3 regions of the Exiguobacterium sp. s40 genome follow, and region 2 is predicted to be linked to each of the others. Evidence: riboswitches for the same ligand, from Rfam matches in the RefSeq annotation. Region 2 holds a riboswitch; each other region holds the start of a gene.
What was found. Region 2 has a riboswitch for thiamine pyrophosphate ahead of thiW (energy coupling factor transporter S component ThiW). Riboswitches for the same ligand answer to the same signal wherever they lie in the genome.
Positions count from the first base shown of each region.

Region 1: another riboswitch for thiamine pyrophosphate. It lies ahead of thiT (energy-coupled thiamine transporter ThiT); the one in region 2 lies ahead of thiW (energy coupling factor transporter S component ThiW).
Region 3: another riboswitch for thiamine pyrophosphate. It lies ahead of KNP02_RS06485 (YkoF family thiamine/hydroxymethylpyrimidine-binding protein); the one in region 2 lies ahead of thiW (energy coupling factor transporter S component ThiW).

Region 1 is NZ_JACSLC010000004.1:97,284-102,164, reverse strand. Features, by position in the region: gene KNP02_RS05115 (DAK2 domain-containing protein) at 1-955, opposite strand, end outside; gene KNP02_RS05110 (Asp23/Gls24 family envelope stress response protein) at 978-1,340, opposite strand; gene rpmB (50S ribosomal protein L28) at 1,594-1,782, shown strand; gene KNP02_RS05100 (thiamine diphosphokinase) at 1,841-2,428, opposite strand; gene thiT (energy-coupled thiamine transporter ThiT) at 2,428-3,000, opposite strand; TPP riboswitch at 3,077-3,177, opposite strand; gene rpe (ribulose-phosphate 3-epimerase) at 3,197-3,853, opposite strand; gene rsgA (ribosome small subunit-dependent GTPase A) at 3,855-4,739, opposite strand; gene pknB (Stk1 family PASTA domain-containing Ser/Thr kinase) at 4,784-4,881, opposite strand, start outside.
Region 2 is NZ_JACSLC010000011.1:56,743-61,623, reverse strand. Features, by position in the region: gene KNP02_RS10640 (LTA synthase family protein) at 1-260, opposite strand, end outside; gene KNP02_RS10635 (VOC family protein) at 374-772, opposite strand; gene KNP02_RS10630 (YcxB family protein) at 866-1,366, shown strand; gene KNP02_RS10625 (GNAT family N-acetyltransferase) at 1,348-1,827, shown strand; gene KNP02_RS10620 (hypothetical protein) at 1,822-2,088, opposite strand; gene thiW (energy coupling factor transporter S component ThiW) at 2,153-2,641, opposite strand; TPP riboswitch at 2,706-2,804, opposite strand; gene KNP02_RS10610 (hypothetical protein) at 2,829-3,149, opposite strand; gene KNP02_RS10605 (aminoglycoside phosphotransferase family protein) at 3,192-4,160, shown strand; gene KNP02_RS10600 (hypothetical protein) at 4,162-4,881, opposite strand, start outside.
Region 3 is NZ_JACSLC010000005.1:118,627-123,507, reverse strand. Features, by position in the region: gene KNP02_RS06500 (energy-coupling factor transporter transmembrane component T family protein) at 1-388, opposite strand, end outside; gene KNP02_RS06495 (ABC transporter ATP-binding protein) at 385-1,716, opposite strand; gene KNP02_RS06490 (ECF transporter S component) at 1,709-2,284, opposite strand; gene KNP02_RS06485 (YkoF family thiamine/hydroxymethylpyrimidine-binding protein) at 2,277-2,870, opposite strand; TPP riboswitch at 2,950-3,050, opposite strand; gene KNP02_RS06480 (GTP-binding protein) at 3,113-4,306, opposite strand; gene KNP02_RS06475 (hypothetical protein) at 4,408-4,671, opposite strand; gene KNP02_RS06470 (SMP-30/gluconolactonase/LRE family protein) at 4,684-4,881, opposite strand, start outside.

The DNA.
Region 1 (4,881 bases), on a different contig from region 2:
GCTGTTGACGCATATTCTCGATTTTGACAGCGACGAGTTCACCGTAACGCTGTCCTTTCGTGATGACGTCGCCTGGCGTCTCGACGTGAACGTGAACTTTAAGCAACTCTTCATCTGCGACGACGAGGAGTGAGTCCCCGAGTTCAGACAGTTCGTTGCGGAACGCGTCCTCGTTGAACGGGGCATCCTTCAACTTCGCATCTTGGAAACGAACCATGATTTCCGTGCAATAACCGAACTCGATGTCTTCGGTCGACATGAATCCTTGCGCGGCGTGGGCATGATGTTCGGCTTCGATGAGCGCATCCATGACCGGTGCATGTGGCTTCTCGAGCTCTTTTCCTTCGAGGCTCGCAAGGAACCCTTCATAAATAACGAGCAAGCCTTGGCCGCCCGAATCGACGACGCCGACTTCTTTCAAGACCGGCAATAAGTCCGGCGTCCGCTCGAGTGAAGCTTTCGCTTCCACGATCACACGTTCCATGAACTCGTTGAAGTCGCTCGTCGACTCTGAAGCACGGAGCGCTTCGTCGGCCGCTTCACGAGCAACCGTCAAAATCGTTCCTTCAACCGGTTTCATAACCGCCTTGTATGCCGTGTCGACACCACGTTTCAATGCCTCAGCAAAATCGACTGTCGACACTTCGGTCTTTCCTTCGATCGCTTTACCGAAGCCACGGAACAATTGGCTTAAAATAACACCGGAGTTCCCGCGTGCCCCCATCAAGAGACCACGTGCAAACTTCGATGAGACGTCAGCGATATTTGTCGTGTTGAGTGCGGCCACTTCCTTCGCACCCGATGTCATCGTCAAATTCATGTTCGTTCCCGTGTCGCCGTCCGGCACCGGGAAGACGTTAAGCGAATCTACATAATCCGCATTCTGGCTCAAGTTGGCTGCACCGTTCGCGACCATGTTCGCGAACACCAATCCATCTAAACGTTTTAAACCCACACCAAATCCTCCTTCGTTCTCGTCAGTCATTCGTCAGACGAACGCCTTGTACGAATATGTTTACCGACGAAACGTTTAATCCTAAAGTTTCACCGAGCGTGTATTTCACACGGCTTTGCACGTTATATGCGACTTCCGACACTTTCGTCCCGTAACTCACAATGATGTGCATGTCGATATGTACGTCTTCTCCATCTTGACGTACGACCACGCCTCGGGCGTAGTTTTCACGCTTCAATAGTTCTGCAATCCCGTCTTTCAATTGAGCTTGAGACGCCATTCCCACAACGCCGAAACATTCCATCGCCGCACCGCCTGCGAGTGTTGCGACCACGTCGTTCGTGATGTCAATATTGCCATATGTTGTCTTCATTTCAATTGCCATATGGAGTAGCCTCCTTCATTCGGAATGATTCCTTCACTACATTCTACAATAAGTACCTAGTTATTAAAAGAACCTGCTCCATAAACTCGGTCAATTGTAGCCGTAACCCTCATTCATTATTAAAATCCTTTCCAGTAATGTCAAGTTTTTTTCTTGTCATCCTATGATTTTCTAGTTGCATCGTGAAAAAACCCGTGCTAATATAAACGAGTGTCTATTAGGACGAACCCACATAAAAAAGGAGGGGAAACGCATGGCACGTAAATGCTACGTAACAGGTAAATCACCTAAATCAGGTAACAACCGTTCGCACGCACTCAACAAGACAAAACGCACTTGGGGTGTAAACGTACAAAAAGTTCGTATTCTCGTTGACGGTAAACCTAAACGAGTTTGGGTTTCAGCTCGCGCTCTTAAATCAGGTCTCGTTGAACGCGTATAATTTTTATACACGAACGAAATAAATCCCAGCGGCATTCGCCGATGGGATTTTTTTGTGTTCATTTTTTGACATACAGCACGAGGACCATACCTTCGTGCACGATCAAATCCGCTGATTCGCAGGCCCACTCGTTCGAAATCGTGAGCGCCTCATGGCTGACGACATCGTGACGGTCGAGCGGATATTTGACGCCGCGGATTGACACGTTCGCCCGCTTCCACGGGATGAGCGACAAATAATGATCGGCTTGACGTGGGAGCTCGTGACGCCCAGCTCCAACAAGACGAACGGTTTGCCCCGCCGTGAACAAACGCATCTCTGGATATGCCTCGAGCAGCCCGATATTGCCGAGCGTCATATCGAGGCGTCCACCGAGAGCGCCGTATACGAGCATCTCCGTCGCCCCGTGTCCACGGGCCGCCTCGAGCGCGATCTCGAGGTCGGTCACGTCTTTTTCAGATGGATAACGGACGGCGTCAATCGGCACTTCGCCCGTGAAGGAGTCGAAATCGCCGACGACGAGATCCGGGTTCAGCCCGTGGTTCAACAGTGTCTCGTACCCCCCGTCGACGCCGATGATATAATCGACGTCACGCGGGAGTCCCGAGATTGGTTCCGGGCTGGCCGCCACAATCAACACCCGCATTAGCGGAGGCCCCGGGTCGCGAGCGTGGCGAAACGTGGTGCCGAGACGAACAAGAGAACGAGGACGACGGCCGACACGAGGAAGGACGGCAACATATACGTCATGTTATAAGCGAACGAATAGGCGACGACCGGCCCTTCCGCGTACTCGGCGAAGAAGACAATCCCTGATAAGACGTGGGCGCCGTAGCGAAGCAAAGAACCGAGGAGCGCCCCGATCACCAAGTAGACGACGAGCGTCTTTTTCGCCTCGTCCTTGGCGGCCCGTTTCACTTGACCAGCGAACAGTCCGGCCATCCCGACGACACCGTAAGCGAACGTGTAGTCGAGCAGGAACTGGACCGGTGTGAAAATGTAAGCCCCGAACAGCAGTTGCAACGTTCCGACGAGCGCTCCTGTCGCCAGTCCGCCTTTTAATCCATGGCGGTACGCCATCACAAAGATCGGCAACATCGCCAGGCTGATCGATCCGCCCTGCGGCATCCGGAACGGGATGAGCAAATCAAAGATCAAGCCGAGTGCGGCGAACAATGAGATTTCAATGAGCGCCTGTAGTTTTAAACGTTGTTTCATCTTATTCCCTCCTTATTGTATGAGCGAACGACAAAAAGCAGCATGACGTAAACGCCATGCTGCTATCGAGTAGCAACGTGCATTTTCGCCACATCCCTACGTCCGTGTGAACGGAACAGGTTCAAAGGGTTAGCAAATGCCTCTCAGCCACAGAATGTGACACCCCTTGCGACAATATTTGTTGTTCTATCGACAATTATACACGAGAAGCGTGACGAATGCTATCGATTGCGTCTTTATAGCTCGGCTCGTTATAGATGGCTGAACCAGCCACGAGCACATCAGCGCCAGCGTCGATGCATAATTTCGCCGTCTCAGCGTTGACACCGCCGTCAATCTCGATTTCAAAGTCGAGACGACGCACTTGGCGCATCTCGCTCAGCGCCGCGATTTTCGGGACGACCGATTCGATGAATGCCTGGCCCCCAAAGCCAGGGTTCACCGTCATGAGGAGCACCATGTCGACGTCACCGAGCACGTGTTCAATCGACGACAGCGGCGTATGCGGATTCAAGACGACACCACACTTGGCGCCGGCCGCTTTGATTTGTTGCAACACGCGATGCAAATGATTCGTCGCTTCAACGTGAACCGTGACGATATCCGCCCCGGCCTTGATGAAATCTTCGACGAACCGTTCGGGCTGGTCGATCATCAAATGGACGTCTAACACCATGTCCGACTTCTTCCGTAAGCTCGCTAACACCGGGAGACCGATCGAGATGTTCGGGACGAATTGACCGTCCATGACGTCAAAATGGATGTAATCCGCTCCGGCCTCTTGGACCGCCTTCACTTCTGCCTCTAAATTGGCGAAGTCCGCCGCTAAAATCGATGGTGCAATTTTAATCATGTCAGTACCTCCGTTGTCTATCGTTTAACTCTGCCATAAACGTAACATAATTCTCATAGCGGGTGGAAGCGATTTCTCCCGCCTCGACGGCCGCTTTGACGGCACAACCTGGTTCGTTCAAATGGGCACAACCGCGGAATTTACAGTCATCATGCCGCTCGACGAACTCAGGGAAACACCAGCGCATCTCTTCGACTTCGAGTTCTTCTGGGAACTCAAGGCTCGAGAAACCAGGCGTATCGGCCACGAGCCCGTCAGCGAGCGTGATCAGCGTGACGTGACGCGTCGTGTGCTTACCGCGCCCAAGTGATTTCGAGATCTTCCCGGTCGCAAGTTCAAGCTCAGGTGCGACTGCGTTCAAGAGCGAACTCTTACCGACCCCGGTCTGTCCGGCGAACACACTCGTCTTCTCCTTAAACGACCCGCGGATTTTTTCGATCCCCGACCCGTCCTCGGTCGACGTCTCGATGACCTCATAGCCGATGGAACGATATAAAGCCGCTGCTTCATGAATCTTCTCCCGTTCCGACTCCGTCAACAAATCCATTTTCGTCAAAACGATAATCGGATGGACTTGCTTCGACTCGATCAAGACGAGGAAACGGTCGAGCAGATGGAACGAGAACGCCGGCTCTTTTACCGAGAATAACAAGAACGCTTGATCGATGTTGGCAATCGGCGGGCGGACGAGATGGTTCGACCGCTCGTCAACAGCCAATATATAACCGGTACCATCCCCTTGGTCTTGGATGTCGACATCGTCACCGACGACCGGCGAGATGTTCCGGTTGCGGAAATTGCCGCGGGCGCGACAACGGATCTCTTGTTTTTCTTCCGTCATGACGTCATAAAATCCGCCTTGTAATCGAATAATCGTACCTTTCATTCCATTCCCTCCTTAGAAAAAGAGGCGACGCGCACGCCACCTCTTCATTGTGAATCTTTTGCTTGTGCGTAAGTCACCGTATCCGTGCGAACGACTTCGCCGTCGACTTCAATCGTCGCGGTTCCGACTTCGTCCGGTGCGA
Region 2 (4,881 bases):
GCGACCGACAGCAAGTTGCCGAAATAGCGGTAATACCAGACGTCCGAGATGAGTAGCGTGCTGTGCAGAAACAGCGACGCGAACAAAATCCAGCGACGTGTCTGTGGTTTTACGAGTAGCGCCCAACTCGTCATCATCAAGATGGTCGCGAGGTTGATGAATAGAAAAGGTAGGTCGAACGCGCTCGCGGTCAACAGGCTGAAGAGGAACAGCTTGGCGAGGGAGAGCGATAAGTAACTCCAATAATCGAGATATTTCATGAAAGGCCTCCAAACGGTACGGACAAAGTGTGTTCTTTGTCTTGTACCTGTTCGAAGACGGCGAAAAACATGAGGGTGTGCGATTTTGGCAATAAAAAAAGCAAGGCAGCGCCTCACTTGATGACAAACGTGTCCCGGAGCTCGATAATCGTGCCTTCCGGGGCTTTTAATTTACTCAAATGACCATCAACGACGAAGTAGATGTTCCCGCCGTGCTTTGGTAGGAACGTTACACCGAGGTCCTCGAGGCGCCGCACTTCTGTTTCGAGGTCATCGACATAAAGCGCGAAGTGGACCGGGCCGGCCACGTGCTTCGAATAAGGCGACAACGTCTCGTCGACTTTTGCCGTTTGAAGCTCGATATAAAAGTCACCGAGTTTGAGCCAGCTGTTGAACGCTCGGGTGTGGAAGTCGGGTGACTCTTGGACGAGCTCGAAGCCGAGCGCCTCATAGAATCGTTTGGACGCCTCGTAATCGGGCGTTTGGATGCAGAGATGGTGGATTTGTTTCATGATGTCACTCCTTTCTTTTAGTTTATCCAATCAACGTTCTGAACGGAACATTTCTTCACGTGAGACGTATAGGACACCGAGGAGGGAATGATGATGAAAATCCAATACGAATTGACAGAAGACGACTATATCCGGTTCAACTTGAGCCATATTAAACGTTCGAAGACAGGAAAGCGGATGATTCTCCTGCAGCGAATCATCGGACCACTTATCTTTTTAGGCGCTGCTTTCGTGCTGGCGACGTGGCTCCAAGAGACGGACTGGTGGCTATATGGCATATACGGGGTCGCGAGTATTCTTTGGTTCCTGTATTATCCGAAATACTTTGAACGGCATGTCCGGAAGCAGACGCGGCGTCTCATCGACGAACGCAGCAACGAAGGCATGATTGGTCCCCACACGATGGATTTGGAGGAGACTGGTCTGCGCGATTTAAACGAATTCGGCGAGGCGCGTGTGTCATGGGCAGGAATCAAGGAAGTCGTCGAGGAGGACGATTATGTGTATCTATACAACTCCTCGGTCAGCGCCTATATCTTGCCGAAGCGCGGACTAGACATGGAAGAGGTGCGCCGATGGCTGCCGATACGCTGACGATTCAACTCGTCGAGGAAACGAACCGGGATGCCTTAGTCGCCTTGACCGTCGCTTCTGACCAAGCCCGTTTTATCGAAACGAACGCCGAATCGCTCCGCGAGATGGAAACCGATGTCAAATATGCGTGGCAGTGCTATGCACTTTGTCGCGATGATCATCCCGTCGGCTTCATGATGATTGGGGCCGAGAACAAGGTGGAGCGTTACATCTGGCTCGATCGATTTATGATCGATGTGACAGAGCAAGGGAAAGGAATCGGGTCACGCTTTTTACAGTTGGCACTCGTGTGGATTCAAGAGCGATTCGATGTGGATGACCTCATCCTCAGTCTCCATCCGACGAACGAACCGGCGAAACGATTTTATGCGAAGGGTGGATTTGTCGACAGCGGCTTGATTGATGAGGCAAACGGGGAAGAGATTTGGGTGTATCACGTCAAACAGGGACAGCCGTCATAAGTCGGCCGTCCCTGTTTTCGTCGTCGTTGAGCCTTGAACAGCACTGCCCGCTTTGAAAAAGAGGAAGATGGCAGCCACTCCGAAAATCGAGATGAACACGTTTTGAAGCAACACATCGACGAACATCGGCTCGCTGGAAAACGTGCCTGTCGCAATCTGAGCATTCCAGCGGGTGAACGTGGCGATGCGTTCGAGCGTGTACAAGAGACCGGACATGAACAGGCAAGCGGTGGCCGCCAATAATAGCGTCAATCGATTCAAGAAATGACCTCCCAGTATGTGTTATCCTGATTTTACCATTTTTTTCAGCGGGGGGAACTCCTATTTATCGTTTCACCGTGAGCGGTCGTAATTGCTTGACCCGAGCCAAGACGATCCAGCCGAGCACGGCGCCAGTCACACTCGACGCAAGGAAGGCCGGGAAGAAGAACAGTGCCCCGAACTCGCTCCCCATCAACACCTTGGCGTACGGGACGGCGACGAGCGAGGCGATGAGCCCTGTCCCGATGACTTCACCGAATGCGGCGAAGGCGAGGCGGTTCGTCTTCATATAGAAGACCCCGGCCAAAAGCGCCCCAATCATACCTCCGGGAAAGGCCAAGAGCGACCCGGTACCGGTCATGACACGGACGATTCCGGTCACGAACGCAACGAGAACGGCCCCGATCGGCCCGACGGTGACGGCGGCGATGACGTTCACCATATGTTGAATCGGATAGGCACGGGCGACACCGGTCGGAATCGAGATGAACAGGGAACCGATGACGGCGATGGCGATGAGCATCGCCATCCAAGTGAGTTGTTGAATACGCATAGATAGTCTCCTTTCAAAATGAAAACGCCACTTCTCCAAGTGGAAAAGTGGCGTGGAAAGACAGACGAATCCCACACCACTTCCCTACGCTGGTATGAGCCAGATCAGGTTCGAAGGGTCCGGCGCATGCCGTCTCAGCCCGAAGGCTCCCCTAGTGGTCGTTTATTAACATGAGTATAGCATACCGTCACTTGACGCGGTCGAGCTTTCGTGGTCGGAACGCGACATAGATGATGCCGACGAACAGGCCGTACAACAAAAGGGAGAAGACGAGATTGATCAGCCACGGGAGTGTCCCCATGAACACGGCGACGGACGCGTTTTGAAACCAGACGAGCGAGAGCGACAGCCCGACAAAGCTGAGAACGAGCGTTGTCCAAAAGCCGACAGCTCGGCGCTTGAACAGACGCCAAACGAGCAGCCCGATGATGAGACTGACGACGGCCGTCGCCCCTAAGTACATATACAAGATGGCATCGACCGGGTATGAGTAATATACAACGTCCATATCGTTTCCTCCTAGGAGATGATGAAAGAAAGGGTGAAAAGGATGAGACAGGCAATCCCATGGCGTGAACGATCGTTTCGTGAACGGTTCGAACGATGGATTGAGACAAACGTGCCGAATGCGAGGTGGCACGTGATCAAAGATACCGATTTGACGTACTTGCTTGTTGGCGCGCTCAATGAGGAACGTTACTACGCCAAAGCGGTGACCGATATCAGCCGCGGCGAAGCCAATCTGTTGGCGTTTCTGGCCGAGCGGCATCCTGATTTCGTCCCTGACGTCATCGCCATCGATTCAGCCCGGAACTGGTTGCTCATGCGAGATATCGGCGGAGAGGCGTTACGTGAACGACCGGACGTGAGTCGATACGAAGCGGCGTTGCGTCAATACGCACAGCTGCAGCGACAGGAGATCGACCAGATCGAGACCTGCTTGTCTTACGGCATCCCGGACCGCCGACCGGCCAAGTTGAAGGGCGAAATTCGCACGTATTTACCTGAGCTCTGCGCCGGGCTCGAGCAATACAAAGCCGAGGCCATGCTCGCGCTTCAAGATGAATTGATCGCGATGTGCGATGAGCTGGCGATTGGGATGCCGATGAGTCTCGAGCACGGTGATTTGCACGGCGGCAACATCTTCTGGCGGGAACGGACGAATGATTTGTGTATCCTCGACTGGGGCGACGCGACCGTCACGCATCCGTTTTTCAGCGTGCGCGTGTTTTGGAACGCGCTGTACGACTTATTGCCGGAAGAAGACGAGGTCGCCTGGTATGAACAGATTCAAACGATGCGTACGGTTTACTTGGAAGCGTGGAGCGGCGTCGCACCCGAAGACGTGCTTTGGCGTCACTTGTTGATCGCCGAAGAGCTCGGTTGCGTCTATCGTGCCTTGTCGTGGCATGTATATGTGACGAGGTACCGGTACGATGTAGCTGAGTCGAGCGATAAGCCGGCGCAATGGCTCAATTTGCTACTCGAGTACCGGGACTTGAAACGGCGCTTCCCCTAAGTCATTCATGTTTCTCGAGTAGGTTTTCATAATCCGTCTCGCTCCAAAACAGCGGAGCAATCGACTCCGGTCCTTTGAAGATCTCACCGTCCCGGTCATAGACGATGGCGTAGCCACCCTCGACCTCAAAGACGATCAAATCGGCTTTCACTTCCTTGACCCCGTTCCCCGCGATGATGACGTTCTCGAGCGGGTCACGCGCGACTTGCACGCCCCATTCGTCGAGCTCGACGATGAGCGCGGATGTGTAGGCGTGGCGATTATAGAGCGCCTGAAACTCGTCTTCGGTCAAAACGACGTCCGTCGGCGGGGCACTCGTCCCATATTTTCGTTTCTCGATTTCTTCGACGAATTGAAGGAACGATGCTTCTTGCCAAAACAGCGGCGCGACCGACTCGGGACCGTTGGCGATGTCTCCGTTCGCGCTCTCATAGACGGTGGCGTACGTGCCGTCGTCAAGTTTGAACGGATGAATGTCGGCGTATGTATGCTGGATGCCGTCGCCGGCGATGACGACGTGCTCGAACGTCTCGCGGAACGGGGTGAGTCCATCGTTCTCGAGTGCCGTCAAGAGCGGCGCTACTTTTTCGTATTGGTCGAAGATGTCTTTAAAATCTTCTCGCGTCCAAGCGGTGATGTCTTCGGACGACGGCTCATTTGTATCGGCTGGGACGATGGGTTGCTCAACGGAATCGGTGCACCCGGTCAATAAAAACACACT
Region 3 (4,881 bases), on a different contig from region 2:
TCAAACTGTAGACGAACCGTTTCGGGTCCGTCGTCAGCGTGAACAGAAGCGACAAGGCTGTGAATGCCAACACACGCAAGGAGAGCGTCGCTGCTAGCATCACATTCTCGTCGGTCACATCATTGCCAAACAGCTTGAACACGACATCTCCGCTTGATTGCTTTCCAAAGACGAGCGTCGTCCACAATGTCCCGAGCGCGGTCAATAAAAATGGGATCATGAACAACCCCCATCTTCTCCAGCTCACTGCAGAGAATAGCGTTTGAAGTGTAACTGTACCGAGAAAAAAAGCAAGCGGAGTCCAAGGGTTATACATGAAGGCGAGACCGAACATGAGACATGCCACGGTCAGAAATTTAATCGTCGGGTTCATCTCATGAAATGTCATCGCGATTCCTCCATCAATAAGCCGTGGGTGCGTAGTAATTCTTTTTCATCCCAGAGTGAAGCGTCATATGGCCCACTCAAGTCGCCGTCACACATCAAATAATATGTGTTCGCAATCCGCGCGAAGCTGAGGTCGTGCGTCACAAACAAAATCGTCTGGCCGGATCGTGTTCGTTCGACCATTAAGTCATAGAGCGCACGAAGCGATACCTCGTCTTGTCCGGCAGTCGGTTCATCAAACGCAATCAGTTGTTTATTAGACAGCATCATCACTCCGATGGCGAGCCTTCGTTTTTGACCGTGACTAAGGGAGAGTGGATGGTGGTCACGCACTGATTCGAGCCCGAGCCGCGTTAAGACGTCCTCAATCGGGCGATTATGGCCATATGCGAGTTCTCGGGTCACATCATTCGTAACGAATAGATGCGCCGGTGATTGCGGGACGAGGCCGACTTCACGATGTTTCCGGGCTAGGCTTCGCAGCCATGTCGACTTTCCGCTACCATTTCGACCGAGCACCGCAATGAGATCACCTTCAGCGACCTTTAACTCGCTCGCTGCTAATTGAAATGTTTTTCGTTTTAATTCCGGTATGTGAAATAATATTTTCTCTCCTTGTTCAACTTTAATTGGAGAGAACGCATAATCTGGTCGGACGATGAACGGTCCATCATAGTCGATGCGCCCACTCACGAGCTTTATTTGTCGGTCAAAAAAATCACCCCATATGTATGGCCGATGCTCGATGACGACAACGTTTACGGTCTGTGCGACGCCGTCGAGCCAACGAACGAAATGATGGGCGGTCTCAGGATCGAGGTGAGCGAGCGGCTCATCGAGGAGGAGCCACTCGGGACGGCCAATCAAGGCACAAGCGACGGCAATTTGTTGCTTCTCACCCCCCGATAGGTCATGAATGGTACGGTAACGATAATCGGTCAAATGCAACGCCTCTAACATTGTGGTGACACGGGCCATCATCTCGTCTCTCGCGACGGCAAAGTTTTCGAGCGTGAAAATCAATTCTTCTTCGACCGTCTGCATGACGAACTGACTGTCCGGGTCCTGAAAGACCGTTCCGACGCGCCGGTTCACTTCGCCAGCTTCATACGTATCATAAGAGCGATCGAACAAGTGCAATCTGCCCGTCACGATGCCATCACAATTGTCCGGATAGAGACGATTCATCAAAGCGAGCAATGTTGATTTTCCCGACCCACTTGCCCCTGTAATGACCGTTCTCCCTTTTGTTAGACGTAGTGTGATATCCGTCAAGACATCGCATTTCTTGTTCGGATAACGAAATGTCAGATGTTCTGCCTCAACCATGCATACGGTCCTGTCGCGCGAGAGCATACCCATCAAGCGCGCCCGTCCGAAGCAACAAGTCGCTCAAAATCTTACCGCCCAGACCAGCAATCAACATCCCGCTCGTTGCGCGTAGTGCGAACATCGTAGCTACATATGTCGGACTGAGGGCATTGAGCCCTCCCATGACGTACGTATATGCGAAACTTGTCACAGCAGCACTGAATCCGGCGAGCATGAGCACCCAAAGATCATAGCGTTTATAACCCGTCAAAGCGAACGCCGCTTCGGCGCCGATCCCTTGAACGATCCCGACTAAAATGATGCGCGGTCCGATGGCGTTGCCAATCATCATCTCAATCGTCGCCGCAAGCACTTCGGACAAGAATGCAGCCCCAGGCTTGCGAATGATATAAGCTGCGATAATCGAGACGATGAACCATATCCCAAAAATCCATTCGTAGGCGATTGGTCCAATCAGACCGGCCCACAAGTTCCCAGCATGGACGAACGCCAAATAGACCACCGCGAATACGACCGATAAAATCGACAACAAGACGATCTCTTTTAACTTCCACGATTTAAGCATCCATACGTCCCTCATGTGACGGACTGTTCACGCTGAACGTCACCGTCATGACGACGTGGCTTGTCTTCTGTCGGACGCGTTCAAACGTCGCCTCATAGAAAGCGAACACCGGCTCGATGTCCCCATGTATACCTGAGGCGTAATGCATCGAGTCATTGAAGACACTTCGCTCTTTCGCAAAAGCGATTTCTTCGTAGATGATGTCCATATAGTCGTCATCACCGAGCGGATAGAGCGCGAACTGTGAGGAGACATATTGCGGACTGACGGGACCATTAAGCGGTTCGCTCGACACAACGAGCACTTCATCTCCGGCCGTATCCCCTGGACACCCGACCGAGAACGTCCCGCTCATCGACACATGTTCCCCTGTCTTTGTCGCGTGTGACAGCACGGCCTTAGCCACATCGAATACATGCTCACTTCGTCCACGGATGACCGTCGACACGTCATCGGTATGTCGCCAGACGTTTTGTAAATCCGTCTCCTTCAACGCCCCTTTGATGATGCTCACGAAATCAGTCGTCATCGGGCTCAGTGTAACGCGGAACCCGACGATCGGGCTCGTTCCACATTGTTTGTTCATGTTCTATTCCCCCTTATTATGTGTACACAAAAAAGCCGCATCCATGAGAATGCGGCCACTCGTCCAATTTTAATCCATTAGAAAAAGTGCCACACTTCCTCACGCCGGTATTACCCGGATCGAGTCATAAGGGATTGGAGCCATGCTCACATCTCAGCCGAAGCACCCCTAGTGTAGTCCAATGTATGCGGTTGTTCATGCAAGAATCAGTATAGACGACCGCTTTCATTTTGTAAACGGTCTTATGAGAACGTGACGACCTCGTTCCCCGGAAGTGTGTCCCGGAGCGTCGACCAATCCAGCGCCATCTCCTCATCTGTCAGCAGACAGTGATCGAGCTCTTGTTCGATGATGGCTCGATCCATCCGCTGCCCGATCAAGACGAGCTCCGTCTGTCGGTCCCCGTACGGTTCGACATAGTCGGCGGCGAGTTCCGGTTCGGCCGCGAACATGTGACGACGCTCATCTTCCGGAAGCGTCGCGAGCCAGCGCCCGGCATGTTCGAGCGTCGAGGCGTAGCCCGCTTGTGAAAACAGACAGGCGAGGTCGTTCCGGGAAGCAATCCATAAGAACCCTTTCGCGCGGACGATTTCTTCCGGAAACGCCTCGATCCAGGCATGGAGACGCTCCGGGTGGAACGGCCGACGCCGACGATAGACGAATGAACTGATGCCGTATTCTTCCGTCTCCGGCGTGTGCACATCTGTCTCAAGTTCTTGAATCCACCCGGCCGCATGCATCGCCTGTTCGAAATCGAACAAATTGACATCCAACAGCTCGGTCAATTCCACGTTCGCATGGACAGACGTCAACAGCTTCGCGGTCGGGTTGAGCGCCTTCAACAGTCTGGTCATCTCGCCGAGTTCGGTCTCGTTCACGCGATCCGCCTTGTTCAAGACGATGATATCGGCGAATTCGACTTGGTCGACGAGCAGGTCGACGACTTCGCGGACGTCTGTCGCCTCAATCGCCTGCTTGCGTTCATGGAGCGACTCGCCTGAGTTGAAATCTTTTAAGAACCGAAACGCATCGACGACGCTCACCATCGCATCGATATAGACTCGGCTCGTCAAATCGATGCCGAGGGCGTCATCGGCATATGTAAACGTTTGGGCGACCGGGATCGGCTCTGAGATACCGGACGACTCGATGATGATTCCGTCGAGGTCCCGGTCGTTCGCAAGCTCTGCTACCGCCTCGAGCAGGTCCTCACGGAGCGTGCAACAGATGCAGCCGTTCGATAGTTCGACCAACTTTTCGTCCGTCCTTGAAAAACCGCCCTGTTCAATCAATCGCTCATCGATATTCAACTCGCTCATGTCATTGACGATGACGGCGTATTTCTTGCCCGTCCGATTGTTCAATATGTGGTTTAATAGTGTCGTCTTACCGCTTCCTAAATAACCGGACAGCACGGTGATCGGGATTCGTCTCATTCTACCCACTCCTAAATCGTAATGATTACTTTTTAGATGATGACGGGTCGGTGACGTCTGTCAAGAAAAAAACACGCCCGTTTCCGGACGTGTTCTCCTGCCTATTCTTCTAACGCCTTGCGTTCGGCCTCTGAGCGTGGATAGGCGTTCGCCTGCCACTCGGCTCGATAAATCGAGTCGAGCTGGGTCAGACCGACCTCATCCGCGTCCTTATCGGCATCCACACTCGGCGTCTCATCCCACCGCGGATTCAAATACGTATGATCGTCTTCCCGGTTCGCTTCCAACAGCTTTTGAATCCCGACCCGGGCGACCGCCGCGAGCGCCAAACCGATTCCCGCACGAACGAGCAATCGTTTTACCATCTTCGTACCTCCTTATCGACCAAACCGATAGAGCGGCATCCCTTTCACATCTGTATCAATTTTAAAGACCGAACCTGCGTCCGGATGGGCCTCGAGCGCCGCGTCATCCATTCCTTCGCGCGCCGTCGTGATGGCAAGTTGTTTCAAGTCATCACCGACGAAACAGCATGACGTGACGTTCGGGGCCGGCACGAGCACCTCGAGCACTTT